Regions from separate parts of the Yersinia kristensenii genome, predicted to be linked through region 3. Evidence: predicted binding sites of a transcription regulator. Region 3 holds the regulator's gene; each other region holds the start of a gene.

Region 1 (4,666 bases), 2.2 Mb from region 3:
CCCGAGATGCCAGATTTTACTATCCATGAATATGCCCCATTGATTGATTCTTCTGACATGACGCCGGAAGACTGGCAGCATATTGCCAATGATATTCAGCAAAATTACGATTTATATGATGGCTTTGTTATTTTGCACGGCACCGATACCATGGCGTTTACTGCCTCAGCCCTCTCTTTTATGTTGGAAAACTTGGCTAAACCGGTGATTGTCACCGGTTCGCAAATTCCTTTGGCCGAGTTGCGTTCTGACGGGCAAACCAACTTACTCAACGCGCTCTATCTTGCTGCCAATCACCCGGTGAATGAAGTCAGTTTGTTCTTTAACAACAAACTTTTTCGCGGTAATCGCACCACTAAAGCGCATGCTGATGGATTTGATGCTTTTGCTTCTCCTAATTTGTCCGTGTTGCTCGAGGCTGGAATTCATATTCGCCGGATGACCTCAGTCGAATCCCCGGTTATTAACGGCCCATTGATTGTTCACAAGATCACACCTCAACCCATTGGGGTCGTCACTATTTATCCGGGAATATCTGGGGCGGTAGTGCGTAACTTCCTGTTGCAACCGGTAAAAGCGCTTATTCTTCGCTCCTATGGCGTCGGTAATGCGCCACAAAAAGCCGAGTTATTAGATGAATTAAAAAATGCCAGCGACCGCGGTATTGTGGTGATGAATCTGACACAATGTATTTCTGGTAGAGTCAATATGGATGGCTATGCAACCGGCAATGCACTGGCGCACGCCGGTGTTATCAGTGGTTTTGATATGACGGTGGAAGCAGCGCTGACCAAATTGCATTATTTATTAAGCCAATCTCTATCTCCCGAAGACATTCGCCGGTTGATGCAACAAAACCTGCGGGGCGAATTAACGGATACTCAATGATTTGGTGGAATGTAAATGAATACGGCACTGCTCTTAATTGATTTGCAAAATGATTTTTGTCCCGGTGGTGCACTGGCGGTAGCTGAGGGTGACGCGGTGATCGCCATTGCCAATCAGGCTATTGCCACCTGCTTGAGACACAAAATACCGGTCATCGCCAGTCAGGATTGGCACCCTGCTGGACACCGGAGTTTTGCCGTCAACTCACAGGCAGAACCCTGGACTGTCGGTGATTTGGCGGGATTAACCCAAGTGTGGTGGCCAGTGCATTGTGTCCAGAATACGTCTGGTGCGGCTTTGCATCCGCAGTTAAATCAACAAGCGATTACCGATATTTTCCGAAAAGGCCAAAACCCTGATATCGACAGCTACAGCGCCTTTTTCGACAATGGCCGACGAGCGAAAACGCCACTGGACGATTGGTTACGTCAGCAGGGAATTGACCGTTTGTTCATTATGGGGTTGGCAACAGATTATTGTGTGAAATACACCGTACTGGATGCATTAACATTAGGTTATAAAACATCAGTCATCAGTGAGGGTTGCCGTGGGGTCAATCTACAACCACAAGACAGCCAACAAGCTCTCGATGCGATGAATGCAGCAGGGGCAAACATACAGTCGTTGAAAGAGTTTATGGCTGAAATAAAAACACTGGCTGGCTCAACAAGATAAACCTATTTTGTTGCACTGGGACTGGCGGGGCGACTGCACCGATGGGCGCTCCGACAGCTTACGCCGTTACGACCCATTAGGTACATTTCCCCGCTTATCAACTTTATCAACAGTCTGGCGGAGCCTCACCCGGCTCCGTTTTTTATGCTTTCAATTTATGTATTAGTAATTACTCCGGCTTCAACTTGGCCAGTGTCGGCTGGCTGAATTGTTGCTTCAGCTCTTGTTTGGTTTTCATCACTATCTGGCCATCGGTACCGATACTCATATGCTGCGCATCCTTGTTATGGCGCGCTTGCCACAGCATGACCATTTGCAGGCTATTCTCTTTTTGTTCCGGCGTCAGTGCCACACCATCCGGCCATTTACCTAACTCAACCGCTTGCATCAACCGCTGGTAAATTTCGGGTGTCATCACTGAAATCAGGTCTTCAAGCTCCATCAGAGCATCCTCAGTAAACGAATAATAAGCTGAATCGATTTTTCACACCTAAAATGAGAAACAAAAATGCGCATTTACCCTGCGGTTTGTTCACCATTTTGGTTATCAACAAAATTCAGTGATGCCGAGTTTACGCAATAGCGCTCGCCGGTGGGTTGCGGGCCATCAGGGAAAACATGCCCCAAGTGCGCATCACAGTGACCACAACGGATCTCAACACGATGCATATTATGAGAATAATCATCAATATAGCGAATAGATTCTGCATCAAGTGGCTGATAAAAACTCGGCCAACCACAGCCGGAATCAAACTTAGATTCTGAAATAAAAAGCGGTTGATGGCAGCACAGGCATTGGTAGATACCCTCACGCTTATTATGCAGTAATTTTCCACTAAAAGGCGCTTCTGTCCCCCGCTGTTGGGTGACATGCCGCTGAATATCGGTCAGTTTCTCAATATTTTCTGTAGGGTTCAGTTCTTTAGCCATTTGTGCGGTTCTCTGGCAGGGAATAAAGTCAACGAAAACAACGTCTAATAATAACAAAAAATTAACAACAAAGCAGTTAAAATTGTCCTAAACTGTATGCCATCGAAAGGGCATCAGTGTAAATGTGATAAAAATCGCAAATATTACTGATTCTCACTTTAAACTGAATAATTCGCCCCAATATGGAAATAAGGCTAATCGTATCTGGAAACGTGTAATTAATGTTCGATCTAACGCCCTTGGTTTGATTTGTAGCAATAATTGACACGATTCCGCTTGACGCTCGGTAAGGTTTTTGTAATTTTACAACCAACCTTTTATTCACTAACAAATAGCTGGTGGAATATATGACTATCAAAGTAGGTATCAACGGTTTTGGCCGTATCGGTCGCATTGTTTTCCGTGCTGCTCAGGAACGTTCTGACATCGAAATCGTTGCAATCAACGACCTGTTGGACGCTGAATACATGGCGTACATGCTGAAATACGACTCTACCCACGGTCGTTTCGACGGTACTGTAGAAGTAAAAGACGGCCATCTGGTTGTTAACGGTAAAACCATCCGTGTTACCGCAGAGAGAGATCCGGCTAACCTGAAGTGGAACGAAGTCAACGTTGACGTTGTTGCTGAAGCAACTGGCCTGTTCCTGACTGACGAAACTGCACGTAAGCACATCGCTGCTGGCGCGAAGAAAGTTGTTCTGACTGGCCCGTCTAAAGACGACACCCCAATGTTCGTGATGGGCGTTAACCATAAAGAATACGCAGGTCAGGAAATCGTTTCTAACGCTTCTTGTACCACTAACTGCCTGGCTCCACTGGCTAAAGTTATCAACGACAAGTTCGGCATCGTTGAAGCGCTGATGACCACTGTGCATGCAACTACCGCAACTCAGAAAACTGTTGATGGCCCGTCTCACAAAGACTGGCGCGGCGGCCGCGGCGCATCCCAGAACATCATCCCTTCTTCTACCGGTGCTGCTAAAGCAGTGGGTAAAGTTATCCCAGCACTGAACGGCAAACTGACGGGTATGGCGTTCCGCGTTCCTACTCCTAACGTTTCAGTTGTTGACCTGACTGCACGTCTGGAAAAACCAGCTTCTTACAAAGAAATCTGTGCGGCAATCAAAGCTGCTTCAGAAGGCGAGCTGAAAGGCGTTCTGGGTTACACCGAAGACGACGTTGTTTCTACCGATTTCAACGGCGAAAAACTGACTTCAGTATTCGATGCTAAAGCCGGTATCGCGTTGAATGACAACTTTGTGAAACTGGTTTCTTGGTACGATAACGAAACTGGCTATTCAAACAAAGTTCTGGATTTGATCTCTCACATCTCCAAATAATGGATTGATGTAGATTTCTACCAAAAGCCACCTTCGGGTGGCTTTTTTATTATTGATAAACGGTGATCTCACCACCCTGCCCATTTCGACACTACAAAAAGTTGCGTAATATCAATGATACGCTACGACTTCATCGTTGATTTGCTGCAAGATTTAAAGCCTGTGATATTATCGAAAGTCTGAAGTTCAATGGATCTCCAGCCCCTTTTCTCATAAGGCCAAACGAATGAACGAGAAAATCTTCACCCTACCTGTTGTTGAACAAATTTCACCTTACATCAGCCAGCGCCAGTTGGATGATCTGCCCATTGTGGTCGTTTCCCATCCCAAAGTACGTGCCGCCGTTAGCTTGCAAGGTGCTCATTTATTGGCTTACCAGCCGAGCGGTGAACAACCTGTAATCTGGTTGAGTAATAACACGCCATTTAAAGACGGTGTCGCTATTCGTGGTGGTGTACCTATTTGTTGGCCTTGGTTTGGACCATCAGCGCAACCTTCTCACGGTTTTGCTCGTTTACTGCCATGGACGCTTAGTGCCCATGATGAGAATGAAAATGGCGTTATCCTGACGTTCACCCTGGAAGACAGTGATGCATCCCGTCAATTCTGGCCACATCCATTCACTTTGATTGCTCGCTTCAAGTTGGGCGAAGAGTGCGAAATGGAGTTAGAATCACATGGCGATTATGAAGCAGTTGCTGCATTGCACACTTACTTCCAGATTGGTGATATCAACCAGATTAAGATCAGTGGATTAGGTGAAAAATACCTTGATAAAGTGCTGAAAGTGGCTGATGCCACTCAACAAGGCGACTTGGTGTTTAACGGTC
Region 2 (4,666 bases), 220 kb from region 3:
GGTTGCTTGTGCATTGGCTATTGCCGATAAAATGGACACGCTGGCCGGGATTTTCGGTATCGGTCAACATCCTAAAGGCGATAAAGACCCATTTGCTCTGCGCCGCGCGGCGTTGGGTGTATTGCGTATTATCGTCGAGAAGAATTTGCCGCTGGATCTGCAAACGCTGACTGAAGAGGCCGTGCGCCTGTATGGTAGCAAGCTAACCAACACCAAAGTGGTCGATGAAGTGATTGAGTTCATGCTGGGCCGCTTCCGCGCCTGGTATCAGGATGAAGGTCATAGCGTTGATACCATTCAGGCAGTATTGGCTCGCCGCCCAACCAAACCAGCTGATTTTGATGCTCGGGTGAAAGCGGTGACTTATTTCCGCACACTAGACGCGGCTGCGGCATTGGCTGCGGCGAACAAACGTGTGTCGAATATTCTGGCGAAATCCACAGATACCCTGAATGATCACGTTCATGCTTCCGTGCTAAAAGAACCGGCGGAACTGAAGCTGGCCACGCATTTGGTGGTATTGCGCGATAAGCTGGAGCCGGTATTTGCTGCGGGTCAATATCAGGAAGCACTGGTCGAGCTGGCCGCTCTGCGGGAAACAGTCGATGAGTTCTTTGATAGTGTAATGGTGATGGACGAAAATGATGCAGTGCGGGTTAACCGTCTGACATTGCTGAGCAAGTTACGCGAACTGTTCTTACAGGTTGCTGATATTTCGCTGTTGCAATAATCCTGTACTCGATCGGCAATAGGGGAGCGTATTGCGCTCCCCTTAGCTATTCTTAACGCTGGAGTTGGGCGATAAGAATAGAATTTTGTGAAAATAAGTACTTACTACAGGAGTAGTTTCACATGACTTTTGCACTGAATACAACCCGATATTCACGTTGGTTAGCGCCAGTACTGGCGTTGCTGGTGGTGTTCCAATTGACCGCCTGCGGGGATAAAGAGCCAGAACAACGTAAGGCTTTTATTGATTATCTGCAAAACACCGTGATGCGCAGTGGGATGAAACTGCCAACACTGAGTGAAGATCAAAAACAGAAGTTTGGCCCTTATGTCAGCGATTACGCGATTTTAGTGACTTTTTCACAGCAACTCAGTAAATCTGTGGATGCTAGCTTGAGCCCCGCTATTGCGCAAATCAATGAGATTCGTATGGCGCAGGACTATCTTAATAAGCGTGATGCATTGCAGCAGTCAGCGGGTGCGCTGAATCTGCTGGTACAGCAGATTCGTACCGCCAAAACACAGGCAGATGCCGCTGTAGCCGCGTTGAAGCAGCCAGATGACTTGAAGGTCGTTTTCAATAAAGCTTTTGATAACATTGTGACTCAACCTACCAATGTGCTCATTCCGGCGGTTCCAGTTGTTTCTGCCTTTGTGCAGGATCTGGCGCAGGTCGGTGATTTCCTGCAACAGCAGGGGACGCAAGTGACCTTCAATAATGGCGGTGTTCAATTCCAGACTGCGCAGCAAGCAGCACAATACAACGCGATGATGGCTAATTTGGTCGCTAAGTACCCGGCGATGATGGCGGCGCAGAAGAGTGTCATGAGTGTTATTCAGTGATGGTTTTGGTTGATTTGATTTGGTGATCGGTTCGGTTGTTAAAGCAACTGAGTTTACTTAACCTGCGATGAACCAACCGGCAAAGGGGCCATAAGCGTGGCCCCTTGTGCAATCCCGCGCTTGCGCACGAATCGCCTGCCCACTGCGTGGGTGCCCTCGATTCATCATTACGCTGGCGGGACGGCTTTACGCGGGTCCTTCCGCGTGACGCCTAAATCCGGCGTCCATGCCGGATTTCCCTTGCTACATTCTTCACTCGGCGGCTCAAATGTGCTTTTAAACTTCAAAACCTAAAGACTATGGTTTTGATTTTCTCTTTTGACCTTGAGCGCAATCAGAAATATTGCCGACAAGGATGGAGGGCCGAGTGAGCGGCCATGGACGGCCGCGAAAAGCGCGCTGGCTCGTCAGCCCGAAAGACGTAGACGGTTTACCCATAGGGCAATATTTCGCGCAAGCCGCAGGTGCAGGAGGGCCGGCTTGCCCTCCTGCTCGGTTGAGGCGGCAAAGCCAGCAATGAAAACAAATCGAATATCAACCGAAACCCGCTCCGGCCGTGAGCAATGATGAACTAATATCAACCGAAACAGTGACTCAGCCAGCTCTAACAACTGAACCTCATCTCTGAATAAATTTTACCTGAAACCCGCTCCAATAATGTGCCCCCTTCCCCCTGTTATTTTATTACACATTTCTACCGAGAGTTGAGTCTGAGAGGTTATTAGCAGGGTGAATGTCTCATCCTTCCTCTACGAACAAAAATAACTTGTGATTAACATCACATTTTCAAAACAAAGGGTCGCCACGAAAGTGTGATATGAATCACTATATTGGCCGCTTGAAGCTTAAAAATTCTCCGTTGTGGCTTTCTTACACCCAAATAGTGTGACATCAATCAACAAATCCACCCCTGTAGTGGGGGTTTTAGTGTGATATTCGTCACATGCCAGGGGTGAGCTACGCGTGAGTAAAGGAGCATGCTAAAGTTTGTTTTGCATACAGCGGGTTTGTATTCAATAACACCGGCGGGTTTTGCAGAACTGCCTCAACAAAACAATTATATCGCGCTCTTATTGTTAGCGCGTACCAATAGGGGTGTTTTATGTTTTCACCAGATGCAAAGGTCAGAGTTCAAAATTTTGGCCGATTCCTCAGTAACATGGTTATGCCCAACATCGGCGCATTTATCGCCTGGGGTATTATCACCGCACTGTTTATCCCAACGGGCTGGCTGCCGAATGAAACGCTAGCCAAACTGGTTGGCCCGATGATCACCTACCTGTTACCACTGCTGATCGGTTTTACCGGTGGCCGTTTGGTCGGTGGTGACCGCGGTGGTGTGGTGGGTGCTATCACCACCATGGGGGTTATCGTTGGTGCTGATATGCCAATGTTCCTCGGTGCAATGATTGCAGGGCCATTGGGTGGCTGGGCAATCAAACACTTTGACCGCTGGGTTGAAGGTAAAATCAAAAGCGGCTTTGAGATGCTGGTTAACAACTTCTCAGCCGGTATTATCGGGATGCTGCTGGCTATTCTAGCCTTTATGGCGATTGGCCCCTTGGTAGAAGTGTTGTCTAAAGCACTGGCTGCTGGCGTGCACATCATGGTGCAGAATAACCTGCTGCCACTGACGTCAATCTTTGTTGAACCGGCCAAAATCCTGTTCCTGAATAACGCTATCAACCACGGTATCTTCTCACCGCTGGGTATCCAGCAGGCGACTGAAACCGGTAAGTCTATCTTCTTCCTGATTGAAGCTAACCCAGGCCCTGGTTTGGGTGTGTTAATGGCTTATATGTTCTTCGGCAAAGGTAACGCCAAGCAATCTGCTGGCGGCGCGGCTATCATCCACTTCTTCGGTGGTATCCACGAAATCTATTTCCCATACGTTTTGATGAACCCACGTTTATTGCTGGCGGTGATTCTGGGCGGTATGACTGGCGTGTTTACGCTGACTCTGTTGAATGGCGGCCTGGTATCTCCAGCGTCTCCGGGTTCTATCCTGGCAGTATTGGCAATGACACCAAAAGGGGCTTATTTTGCCAACATTGCGGCGGTTGCTGCTGCGTTTGCGGTGTCCTTCGTGGTGTCAGCTATCTTGCTGAAAACGTCTAAAGCCAAAGACGAAGAAGAAGACAGCCTGGAAGATGCAACTCGCCGTATGCAAGACATGAAAGCGCAATCTAAAGGCGCACAAGCAGCCAATGCAGCAGCGGCTGCGGGTGACTTGAGCACTGTGCGGAAAATCATTGTTGCCTGTGATGCCGGTATGGGTTCCAGTGCGATGGGTGCCGGTGTGTTGCGTAAGAAAGTGCAAGATGCGGGCCTGAAGCACATCTCGGTCACGAACTGCGCCATCAATAACTTGCCGGAAGATGTTGATTTAGTTATCACGCACCGTGATTTGACTGAGCGAGCAATGCGTCATGCACCGCAAGCACAGCATATCTCGCTGACTAACTTCCTCGACAGCCAGCTGTATACCAACCTGACGGCACGTTTAGTCGAAGTGAGTAACGCGACGGCGACCACACAAAAAGTGATTGAAACGCTGGATGATAGCTTTGAGCCATCAGAAGCCAACCTGTTCAAACTGAGTGCGGGAAATATTTTTCTCAATCAACATGCTACAGATAAAGAGCAAGCTATTCGCTTCGCCGGTGAGCAGTTGGTAAAAGGCGGTTATGTCGAGCCAGAATATGTTGAAGCGATGTTGGAACGTGAAAAACTGAGCTCCACTTATCTGGGCGAATCTATCGCCGTACCACACGGCACCATTGAAGCTAAAGACCGCGTACTGAAGACCGGTGTGGTGTTCTGCCAATACCCTGAGGGTGTACGTTTTGGCGAAGAAGAAGACGAAGTGGCGCGCTTGGTGATTGGTATTGCCGCCCGTAACAATGAGCATATTCATGTGATTACCAGCCTGACCAACGCGCTGGATGATGACTCTGTCATTGAGCGCTTAAGTAAAACGACTGACGTACAAGAAGTGTTGGACTTATTAGGCGGTAAAAAATAGCTTGGCGGTAAAAAGTCACTGGGTGGAAAAGTCACCCAGTTGTAACTGAACATACTTTACATAATTCGA
Region 3 (4,666 bases):
CAGCCTGGCGTTTCGCAAAATTTTTCAGCAATTGAATATTCGCGCGGCGCAAATTGAAGGCGACAGCTTCCACCGCTATACCCGACCAGAAATGGATACCGTCATCCGTAAGGCGCGGGATCAAGGCCGACATATCAGCTATTTTGGCCCAGAGGCCAATGACTTTGGTCAGTTAGAACAAAGTGTGGAGGAGTACGGCAAAAGCGGCACCGGGCGCTCACGTAAGTATTTGCACACTTATGATGAAGCCGTGCCTTATAACCAGATTCCGGGTACTTTTACCCCCTGGGAGCCACTGCCTGAACCCACCGATGTGTTGTTTTATGAAGGGTTACACGGCGGAGTTGTGACCGAACATCATGATGTGGCAAAACATGTCGATTTGCTGGTCGGCGTGGTGCCCATCGTCAACCTGGAGTGGATTCAAAAATTAGTCCGAGATACCGGTGAGCGCGGCCATTCCCGTGAAGCCGTGATGGATTCCGTGGTGCGCTCCATGGACGATTACATTAACTACATTACGCCGCAGTTCTCGCGCACCCACATTAACTTTCAGCGCGTGCCGACCGTCGATACCTCTAACCCGTTTGCCGCCAAAGCGATTCCATCACTGGACGAAAGTTTTGTCGTCATTCACTTCCGCGGTTTGGATCAGATTGATTTCCCCTACTTATTGGCAATGCTGCAAGGGTCTTTTATTTCCAATATCAATACATTGGTCGTCCCAGGCGGGAAGATGGGGCTGGCAATGGAGCTGATTATGGCACCGTTAGTGCAGCAATTGCTGGAAGGTAAAAAAATCGGTTAATCCTTCGTCCTTGAAGCCGCAGTAAAGCAATTACTGGAAAGAAAAAATAATTTGACGCTATCCCAACCCAAAGTCGTTGGGGCTGCAGGTAGGCGGCAAGCGAACTCATCCCGATGAGCTTACATAAGTAAGTGATTCGGGTGAGCGAGTGCAGCTAACAACCCTGCAGCTTCAAATACGAAGGGGTTAATTACGCGATGTCACGGATTTCAAAACTGTGGGTAATGGTCGCCGCTTTACCCAACATTAGCGAGACGGAGCAATATTTCTCTGCTGACAGCTCAACCGCGCGCTCCACAATTTTATCGGTCAAGCCCTTGCCGCTCACAATAAAATGCAGGTTAATTTGCGTAAACAGGCGCGGAGCCTCTTCCCGGCGCTGTGAAGTTAACGTCACTTCGCAATCGCGCACATCGTTACGGCCTTTTTGCAAAATAGAAACCACGTCAATGGCGCTACAGCCACCCGCTGACATTAACAACATTTCCATCGGGCTCGGCGCTTTATCTCCTGCATTCCCGTCCATTAAAACTTGATGACCTGAAGCAGACTCACCCAAAAATGTCAGCCCTTCAACCCACTTTACACGTGCCTGCATAACTCATGCTCCCGGTTAAATTTTCTCATTCAGACTACCCTTTCATTTACAAACTGGCAATGTAACCCGATGTTCATCATGCTGAAGCGATACAACACAAGACACTGGCCTCATCCTGTGCTACAAACAGAACCGAAAGTGTTGTTTCTTGAATTAAATAGAGTAGCTTCTCAATACTCAGTGAAGGGTTTCTACTCGGTACGCATCTTGGCTATACCTTTCGGCAGTTGAGCAAATTAATATGCTAAATGAAAGTGTATTTTATAAGCACGCCGTACAGGGAACTCTGAGCCCTGTTAAGTTAGGCAGCGATAACAACAGAGGATAACAGCGAATGGTTCTCGGCAAGCCACAAACAGACCCGACTCTCGAATGGTTCCTGTCTCATTGCCATATCCACAAATATCCATCGAAAAGTACGCTAATTCACCAAGGTGAAAAAGCCGAAACGCTTTACTACATCGTGAAAGGCTCCGTTGCGGTGCTGATCAAAGATGAAGAAGGTAAAGAGATGATTCTCTCCTATTTAAACCAGGGAGATTTCATCGGCGAGCTTGGATTATTTGAAGAAGGCCAAGAACGTAGTGCTTGGGTTAGGGCAAAAACTGCCTGTGAAGTGGCTGAAATTTCTTACAAAAAATTCCGTCAGCTGATTCAGGTCAATCCAGATATATTGATGCGCCTGTCTTCACAAATGGCGAATCGCTTACAGATAACCTCTGAGAAAGTGGGTAACCTCGCTTTCCTGGACGTGACTGGGCGTATTGCACAAACGCTGCTTAATCTGGCAAAACAACCGGATGCCATGACCCACCCAGATGGGATGCAGATAAAGATTACCCGCCAGGAAATTGGTCAAATAGTTGGCTGCTCCCGCGAAACTGTGGGGCGGATACTAAAAATGCTAGAAGATCAAAATCTGATCTCCGCGCATGGTAAAACGATTGTCGTTTACGGCACCCGTTAAAACCCTATAAACCGGTGCTGTTACCTCGGCACCGGTTTTCTTTTGTGTGATTAATAAATTTCTGGGGCCTATATGAATTGGCAACGGCTTATTTATCATCCTGAAGTGAATTATGCACTCCGCCAAACACTGGTTCTCTGCTTGCCGGCGGCATTGGGGTTCGCAATGGGTGAATTGCGGTTGGGGTTGATGTTCTCCCTGATACCCGCCTGTTGTAATATTGCTGCACTAGATACCCCTCATCAACATTTCTTCCGGCGGCTGATTGTCGGCGGGGCTCTCTTTACTTTCAGTAGTTTTCTGACTCAACAACTGCTGCTGTGGGATATTCCATTACCTGCGGTGATGCTTGGTTTGGCTTTAATGTTGGGTGTCAGTGGCGCTATCAGCCAGCTCAATGGCCGCCTGCTCCCCGCCGCACTTATCGCCGCTATTTTTAGCCTCAGCATGGTAGGTCGTGCGCCTATCTGGCAAGCGCCATTGATGTGTGCCGTGGGGACGCTCTGGTATGGTCTATTTACCTGGCTATGGTTCCGGTTATGTAAAGACCAGCCGATCCGTGAGCCATTGAGTCAGCTTTATCATTTGTTGGCCGATTATTGCGATGCTAAATACAGTTTGTTTGGCCAGCATGTTGAGCTAGAAAAGGCCATGCCGCCGTTGCTTGACCGGCAACAAGGTATAATGGACAAAATTAATCAGCTTTATCAGCAATTTAACCTGATAGACAATGCCACGAAAAAAGAGCGAAAACGGCTATTGAACTTGTTTCAAATGGCGCTTGATTTGCAAGAACACATCACTGCGGCAGTGAGTCAGTCAGAAAAAACGCAAGAGTTAATTGATCAAAGCCCGATAGAAACAGTTCTTAAGCGCAATATGCAGGTTATCTCGACGCAAATGCGCACCATTGCCGATGATATTCTCTATCATCACCGCGCAAAAACGCATTTCAGTGCGGGTGATGCGCTGGTCGAGCTGGAAGAGGTTGCCCAGCAGCACCCGGATAACCCCGTGGCGCAATTCTTCTATTACCATATCAGCCATGTTACCCAAATCCTGAGCGACCAACGCCCGCAGTATGATCGCGCCTTGATGTCCAACCAACCCTCTCAGCCATTTTGGCCAGCACTCGTCAGTTATTTATCGTTTAAATCCAGTGCATTGCGGGATGCTGCTCGCCTTGGTGTCACTTTGGCCGCGGGCAGTTACATCGGTAATTTGATCCATCTGCCTAAACCTTATTGGATTTTGCTTACCGTGATGCTGGTAACGCAAAATGGCTATAACGCCACTAAAATTCGGATCCATCACCGCGCCCTTGGCACCCTGATTGGGCTATTACTCGCGGCAGCTTTGCTGCATTTTCAAATGCCAGAAGGCACCACGTTAAGCATCATGTTGCTCATCACCCTGGTGGCCTATCTGGTTCAACGCAAAAACTATGGCTGGTCGGTCATTTTTAGAACCATCACTACGGTTTATATCTTGCAGTTATTGACCGGCGAAGGTGCGGACTTTTTAATCCCGCGGTTGCTCGATACCTTAATCGGCTGCGCCTTAGCCTTCGCCAGCACATTGTGGCTATGGCCACAGTGGCAAAGCGGTTTACTGCGTAAAAATGCGCATCAAACACTGGAGAATTATCAGAAAATCCTGCGCATCCTGCTGAAACCTCATCCGAATATCGAGCAACTGGCGTTTGAGCGCATCCAGGTGAACAAAGCCAGTAATGCCGTCCTCAATTCACTGAAACAAGCTATGCAGGAGCCGGGATTCAACTCAAAATATCTGGCGGACATGCGTCTGTGGGCTACCCATAGCGAACTTATTGTCGGGAATATCAATGAGATGACCATCCTGACGCGGGCTTATCCATTAGCAGAGTCGCCAGCAGAATCGGATAAACACCACATTCAACTGACGGTTAAGTTAGCGGAAGAATATTTACAGCTCTGTGAAATGGCGATTCAACAATGTCAGCAACGGCTGGAATCAGATAACAGTGAGGGGAATAACGATTTTGTTCAAATGCCAGATAGAGAGACTGATACGCAAATCTCTGAGCTTGAACGTAATTTACGGCGTATCTTGGCGCATTTGAGTGTAATGCATACCGTTTCATCCCTGGCATGGCAGCAACAGCCACACCACGGTATTTGGCGCAGCCGGAAATTGCGGGATACGGCGTCGTAAAAAAGAGAGGCAAAAAGCCTCTCCACAGGCCGTTGACAAAAATGCAGTTTACCCTTTGACCAGGCTGGCAACCGCCCTTTCTAAACGCGCCATACCT
Region 4 (4,666 bases), 310 kb from region 3:
TAACCGGTACCGGCTGTAGGTTGTGCTGATGATAAGCGAGCAACTTCGATAATTCCTGCCAATGCCGCTAACAATCCACAGAGTGAATAAACAATAATTTTAACTTTATCAACACTGATACCAGAGAGGCGAGTTGCCGATTCATTCCCCCCCAACGCATAGATATAACGGCCCAGTCGTGTGTGATGCAGCATGTACCAGGCCGCGATAAAGACAATCGCCATCAACCAGATAGGGGTCGGCACACCAAATGGACGGCCAATACCGAACCAACCAAAAGTGTCTCCAACATCAGTAAAACCAGTATTTATCGGGCTACCATTGGTATAAACCATGGTGACACCACGCAGTAATAGCATCATCACCAAGGTGGCAATAAAGGCCTGCACTTTACCCTTAGCGACAATCACCCCGGTGATGCCGCCGATAAACGCCCCCAGAGCCAGTGCGGCCCCTACTGCCACCAGTGCATTAACTTCCAACCCGACAATCGAAGCTGCCACCGCGCCAGTCAGCGCCAGTAATGACCCTACCGACAGGTCAATACCTGAGGTCAGAATAACCAGTGTCATCCCAACGGCCATAATGGCGTTGACGGAAGTCTGCTGGAGAATGTTAAACATGTTATTAAGGGTAAAAAAGTTCGGGCTTAGTGACGAAACCACAGCAATCAGCACCAGCAGCGCAATCAGTGATTTTTGTTCTAATAACCATTCTTTACTGAACCAGCGCTTTGTATTGATAGTCTGGGAACTCATATCTGATTACTCCTGCTCTACTCGTCATATTTCAAGCTGCATGTGCGTTGGCTTCCTTCGTTCACCCCAGTCACTTACCTGTGTAAGCTCCAGGGGATTTACTCTGTTGCCGCCTTCCTGCAACTCGAATTATTGAGAGTCTAAATAATTTATTTTTCCAATAAATCGCGCTTGCCGACGGCCGCAGCCATCAACACTTCTTGGGTAGCCTGTTCAATAGAAAACTCGCCGCTTAACTGGCCTTCATGCATCACAATGATGCGGTCGCTCATGCCCAGCACTTCCGGCATTTCCGAGGAAACCAGAATGATGCTCAGCCCTTCTTGTTTGAATTGGTTAATTAACTGGTAGATTTCTTTTTTGGCCCCGACATCCACCCCACGAGTGGGTTCATCAAGGATCAAAACTTTCGGCCGAGTCATTAGACCCCGAGCGATAGCCACTTTTTGCTGATTACCACCGGACAGCAAACCAATCGGCTGTTCCATGGAAGGCGTTTTGATATTAAATAAACGAATGAAATCCGCCACCGCCTGCTGTTCATCAGCATGCTTGAGCGATCCCCCTGAACGGCTGAAATAACGCAATGCAGTCAAAGACATATTTTCTTTAACTGACATGCCGAGCACTAAGCCATCGCGCTTACGATCTTCAGAAATGTACACAATGCCGTTTGCTAAACCATCCTGCGGTGAATGAGTCACGACTTCACGGCCATCCAACATAACAAAGCCAGATTTACGCGGCAGCGCACCATAGATGATTTTCATCAGCTCAGTGCGGCCAGCGCCCATCAAACCCGCCACACCCAGAATTTCGCCACTGTAGAGGGTGAAATTGACATTTGTCACCCCTGGGCCACATAGCTGTTTGACCTGTAAGCGTTTTTCACCACGCGGTAAATTTAGGCGCGGATATTGCTCTTCCAGCTTACGGCCTACCATCATCTCAATCAGTGAGTTTTCGGTCAGCGTGTTAACCGGTTTTTCGGCGATAAACTGCCCATCACGGAACACCGTGACGTCATCGCAAATCTCAAAGATTTCTTTTAAGCGGTGGGAGATATAAACAATGCCACGGCCTTCCGCTTTCAACTCTTTAATAACATTAAATAAAGAGGCCGTTTCAGTGTCGGTCAGGGCATCGGTTGGTTCATCCATAATGATGACTTTGGATTCAAAGCTCAGCACTTTGGCGATTTCCACCATTTGCTGATCACCAATGGAAAGCTCGCCCACCAGCCGATGGCTGCTGTAGCTGATATTTAAGCGCGCCAGCAATAAATCAGCTTCGGCATACATTTTTTTCCAATCAATGCTGCCAAAGCGATTAACAAACTCGCGCCCTAAAAAGATATTTTCTGCGATGGTTAACTGTGGGATCAGGTTAAGTTCCTGATGAATAATGCCAATCCCCGCTTCCTGTGAGTCTTTCGGGCCATTAAACACCACTTCTTTACCCAAGAAATGTTGGCTGCCAGCATCTTTGTTATAGATACCGGTCAGCACTTTCATCATGGTCGATTTTCCGGCCCCATTTTCGCCTACCAGTGCCATCACCCTGCCGGGATAGACACTCAGCGCAGCACCCGAGAGTGCTTTGACGCCGGGAAAGGCTTTATCAATCCCTTTCAGTTGCAGCAAAGGTTGCATAAACGCCTCAGAAAGTTACGCCGGAGCAGAGAATGATGTTAGCAAAGGGGGAACATTCCCCGCTACGAATCACTGCCCGGCTTTGTTTGGTTTGCTCTTTAAAAGCCTCATGGCTGATATAGTGCAAAGCAATTTGGTTTCCCTGGTGTTGCTCAAGTTGTGATAGTTGTGCGAGTAACGTTTCATGGAGTTGCGGGTTATTTTTAATAATCTCCTCCGCCAAGACGGCACTCTCAACCTGCATTTCTTGTGTTACCACCTCAAAAACCTGGAGGAACCCAGGGACGCCTCGAGTCAGTGCCAAATCGATACGTGTGGTGGTTGCCGGTATTGGCAGCCCCGCATCACCTATCACAATCTGATCGGTATGGCCCAGGCGGGAGATAACAGCAGAAATATCAGAATTCAGTAATGCGCCTTTTTTCATTTTCGACTCCAACAGCGAAACGTTTCGCTGATACTGAGTTTAGAAAAATGACCGCAGAAGGCAAACCCAATTTGGTGAAATTGTGATCACCATCGAAACGTTTCGCTGAACAAATGAAAAGCGGGGATGATGAATGTGAAAAAGGCCGTTATGTTTAACGGCCTTGAAGGTTATTGATAAATCTATTTTGTCACGGGCGGCTGCACCGACGGGCGCTCCGACGGCTTACGCACTTGTATTTGACACTAAGAGGGACCCATTCGGCACATTTCCCCGCGTATCAACTTTGTCAGCAGCCTTTGAGCTAAATCTCTACCTGAGTTCCCAATTCAATCACCCTATTCGGCGGGATTTCAAACTGATCGGCAGCGCGCAGCGCATTACGGCTGAGGGCAATAAACAGCTTGCCGCGCAAGAACATATACCATGGCCGCTTGGTCAGAATGAGTGACTCGTGAGACATAAAGAATGAAGTCTCCATCATCTGGCAAGGTAAGCCTTCCAAACCACAGCGATGGAAAATCTCTTCCACATTTGGGGTTTCATGCCAACCATAACTCGCCACAACCCGCCAGAACGTCGGCGAGAGCTGCTCGATGGTCACGCGATTAACATTATGGACATACGGCGCATCTTCAGTTCTCAGTGTCAGTAAGACCACTCGCTCATGTAATACTTTGTTATGTTTGAGGTTATGTAGCAATGCGAACGGAATAACATTCATCGCCCGCGACATATAGACCGCGGTGCCGGGAACACGAACCGGAGGTGACTTCTCCAATGAAGCAATCATCGCTTCCAGTGAATTGCCGTGTTCATGCATACGGCGCAACAAGCTGAAACGCTCGCTTTTCCAGGTGGTCATGATGATAAACATCACCAGCCCCAATGACAGTGGCAACCAACCACCGGAGAACAATTTCAGGGCGTTGGCAGAGAACATGGGAATATCAATAATCAATAAGAGCACTAACAGGCAACCAACAAAAGCTCGGTTCCAGTGCCAGTTTTTCAGCGCTACGGTACAGAACAGAACACTGGTGATGACCATGGTACCGGTTACGGCAATACCGTAAGCGGCCGCCAAATTACTGGAGCGTTCGAATCCGACAATCACCAATACCACCGCCAGATACAGCGTCCAGTTAATCACCGGGATATATATCTGCCCTGATTCCATTTCTGAGGTATGAATAATGCGCATCGGCGGTAAATAACCTAAACGAACCGCCTGTCGGGTCAGTGAGAATACACCGGAGATGACAGCCTGCGAGGCAATAACGGTCGCCAATGTCGCCAATATTAATAGTGGAATCAATGCCCAGTCGGGGGCGAGCAGGAAGAAGGGGTTTTTGATGGCTTCCGGATTTTTCAGTAATAACGCGCCCTGGCCAAAATAATTTAGCACCAATGAGGGCAGCACCACGGTAAACCATGCTAACCGAATAGGAAATTTACCAAAATGCCCCATATCTGCATATAAGGCTTCCACCCCGGTAATAGCTAAAACTACCGCACCAAGGGCAAAAAATGAAACAGACTTATATTCAGTGAAGAAGCTTATCGCCCATTTCGGATTCAATGCAGCCAGCACTTCTGGATTCGCGATAATACTGCGTAACCCCAGCAGCGCCAAGGTCAGGAACCAAACCAACATCACCGGGGCAAACAATTTACCGACGCTGCCAGTCCCGTGTTTTTGAATCACAAATAACAGGGTTAAAACGGCAATAGAGCAAGGGACAATATAAGGATCAAGTGCAGGTGCGGCTATTTCTAGCCCTTCGATGGCCGACATAACCGATATTGCCGGGGTGATGACCACCTCA

What was found. The regulator CRP, encoded in region 3, controls carbon source genes, mostly activating them, when cyclic AMP is high. The targets are predictions, from matches to a motif close to ATGTGANNNNNNTCACAT.
Region 1: a site for CRP is predicted at 2,616-2,633, ahead of msrB (peptide-methionine (R)-S-oxide reductase MsrB). Genes of this name have one in related genera too.
Region 2: a site for CRP is predicted at 2,500-2,517, ahead of DX162_RS06515 (PTS mannitol transporter subunit IICBA). Genes of this name have one in related genera too.
Region 4: a site for CRP is predicted at 2,918-2,935, ahead of rbsD (D-ribose pyranase). Genes of this name have one in related genera too.

Annotation. Positions count from the first base shown of each region.
Region 1 is NZ_UHIY01000001.1:3,437,454-3,442,119, reverse strand. Features, by position in the region: gene ansA (asparaginase) at 1-888, shown strand, start outside; gene pncA (bifunctional nicotinamidase/pyrazinamidase) at 904-1,563, shown strand; gene DX162_RS15775 (YeaC family protein) at 1,733-2,005, opposite strand; gene msrB (peptide-methionine (R)-S-oxide reductase MsrB) at 2,080-2,493, opposite strand; gene gapA (glyceraldehyde-3-phosphate dehydrogenase) at 2,841-3,836, shown strand; gene DX162_RS15760 (D-hexose-6-phosphate mutarotase) at 4,063-4,666, shown strand, end outside.
Region 2 is NZ_UHIY01000001.1:1,406,843-1,411,508, reverse strand. Features, by position in the region: gene glyS (glycine--tRNA ligase subunit beta) at 1-730, shown strand, start outside; gene DX162_RS06525 (DUF3053 domain-containing protein) at 853-1,572, shown strand; gene DX162_RS06515 (PTS mannitol transporter subunit IICBA) at 2,675-4,597, shown strand.
Region 3 is NZ_UHIY01000001.1:1,189,956-1,194,621, forward strand. Features, by position in the region: gene DX162_RS05655 (phosphoribulokinase) at 1-808, shown strand, start outside; gene DX162_RS05660 (OsmC family protein) at 999-1,406, opposite strand; gene crp (cAMP-activated global transcriptional regulator CRP) at 1,741-2,373, shown strand; gene DX162_RS05670 (YccS/YhfK family putative transporter) at 2,446-4,569, shown strand; gene argD (bifunctional acetylornithine/succinyldiaminopimelate transaminase) at 4,618-4,666, opposite strand, start outside.
Region 4 is NZ_UHIY01000001.1:1,497,361-1,502,026, reverse strand. Features, by position in the region: gene rbsC (ribose ABC transporter permease) at 1-758, opposite strand, end outside; gene rbsA (ribose ABC transporter ATP-binding protein RbsA) at 908-2,410, opposite strand; gene rbsD (D-ribose pyranase) at 2,418-2,837, opposite strand; gene kup (low affinity potassium transporter Kup) at 3,142-4,666, opposite strand, start outside.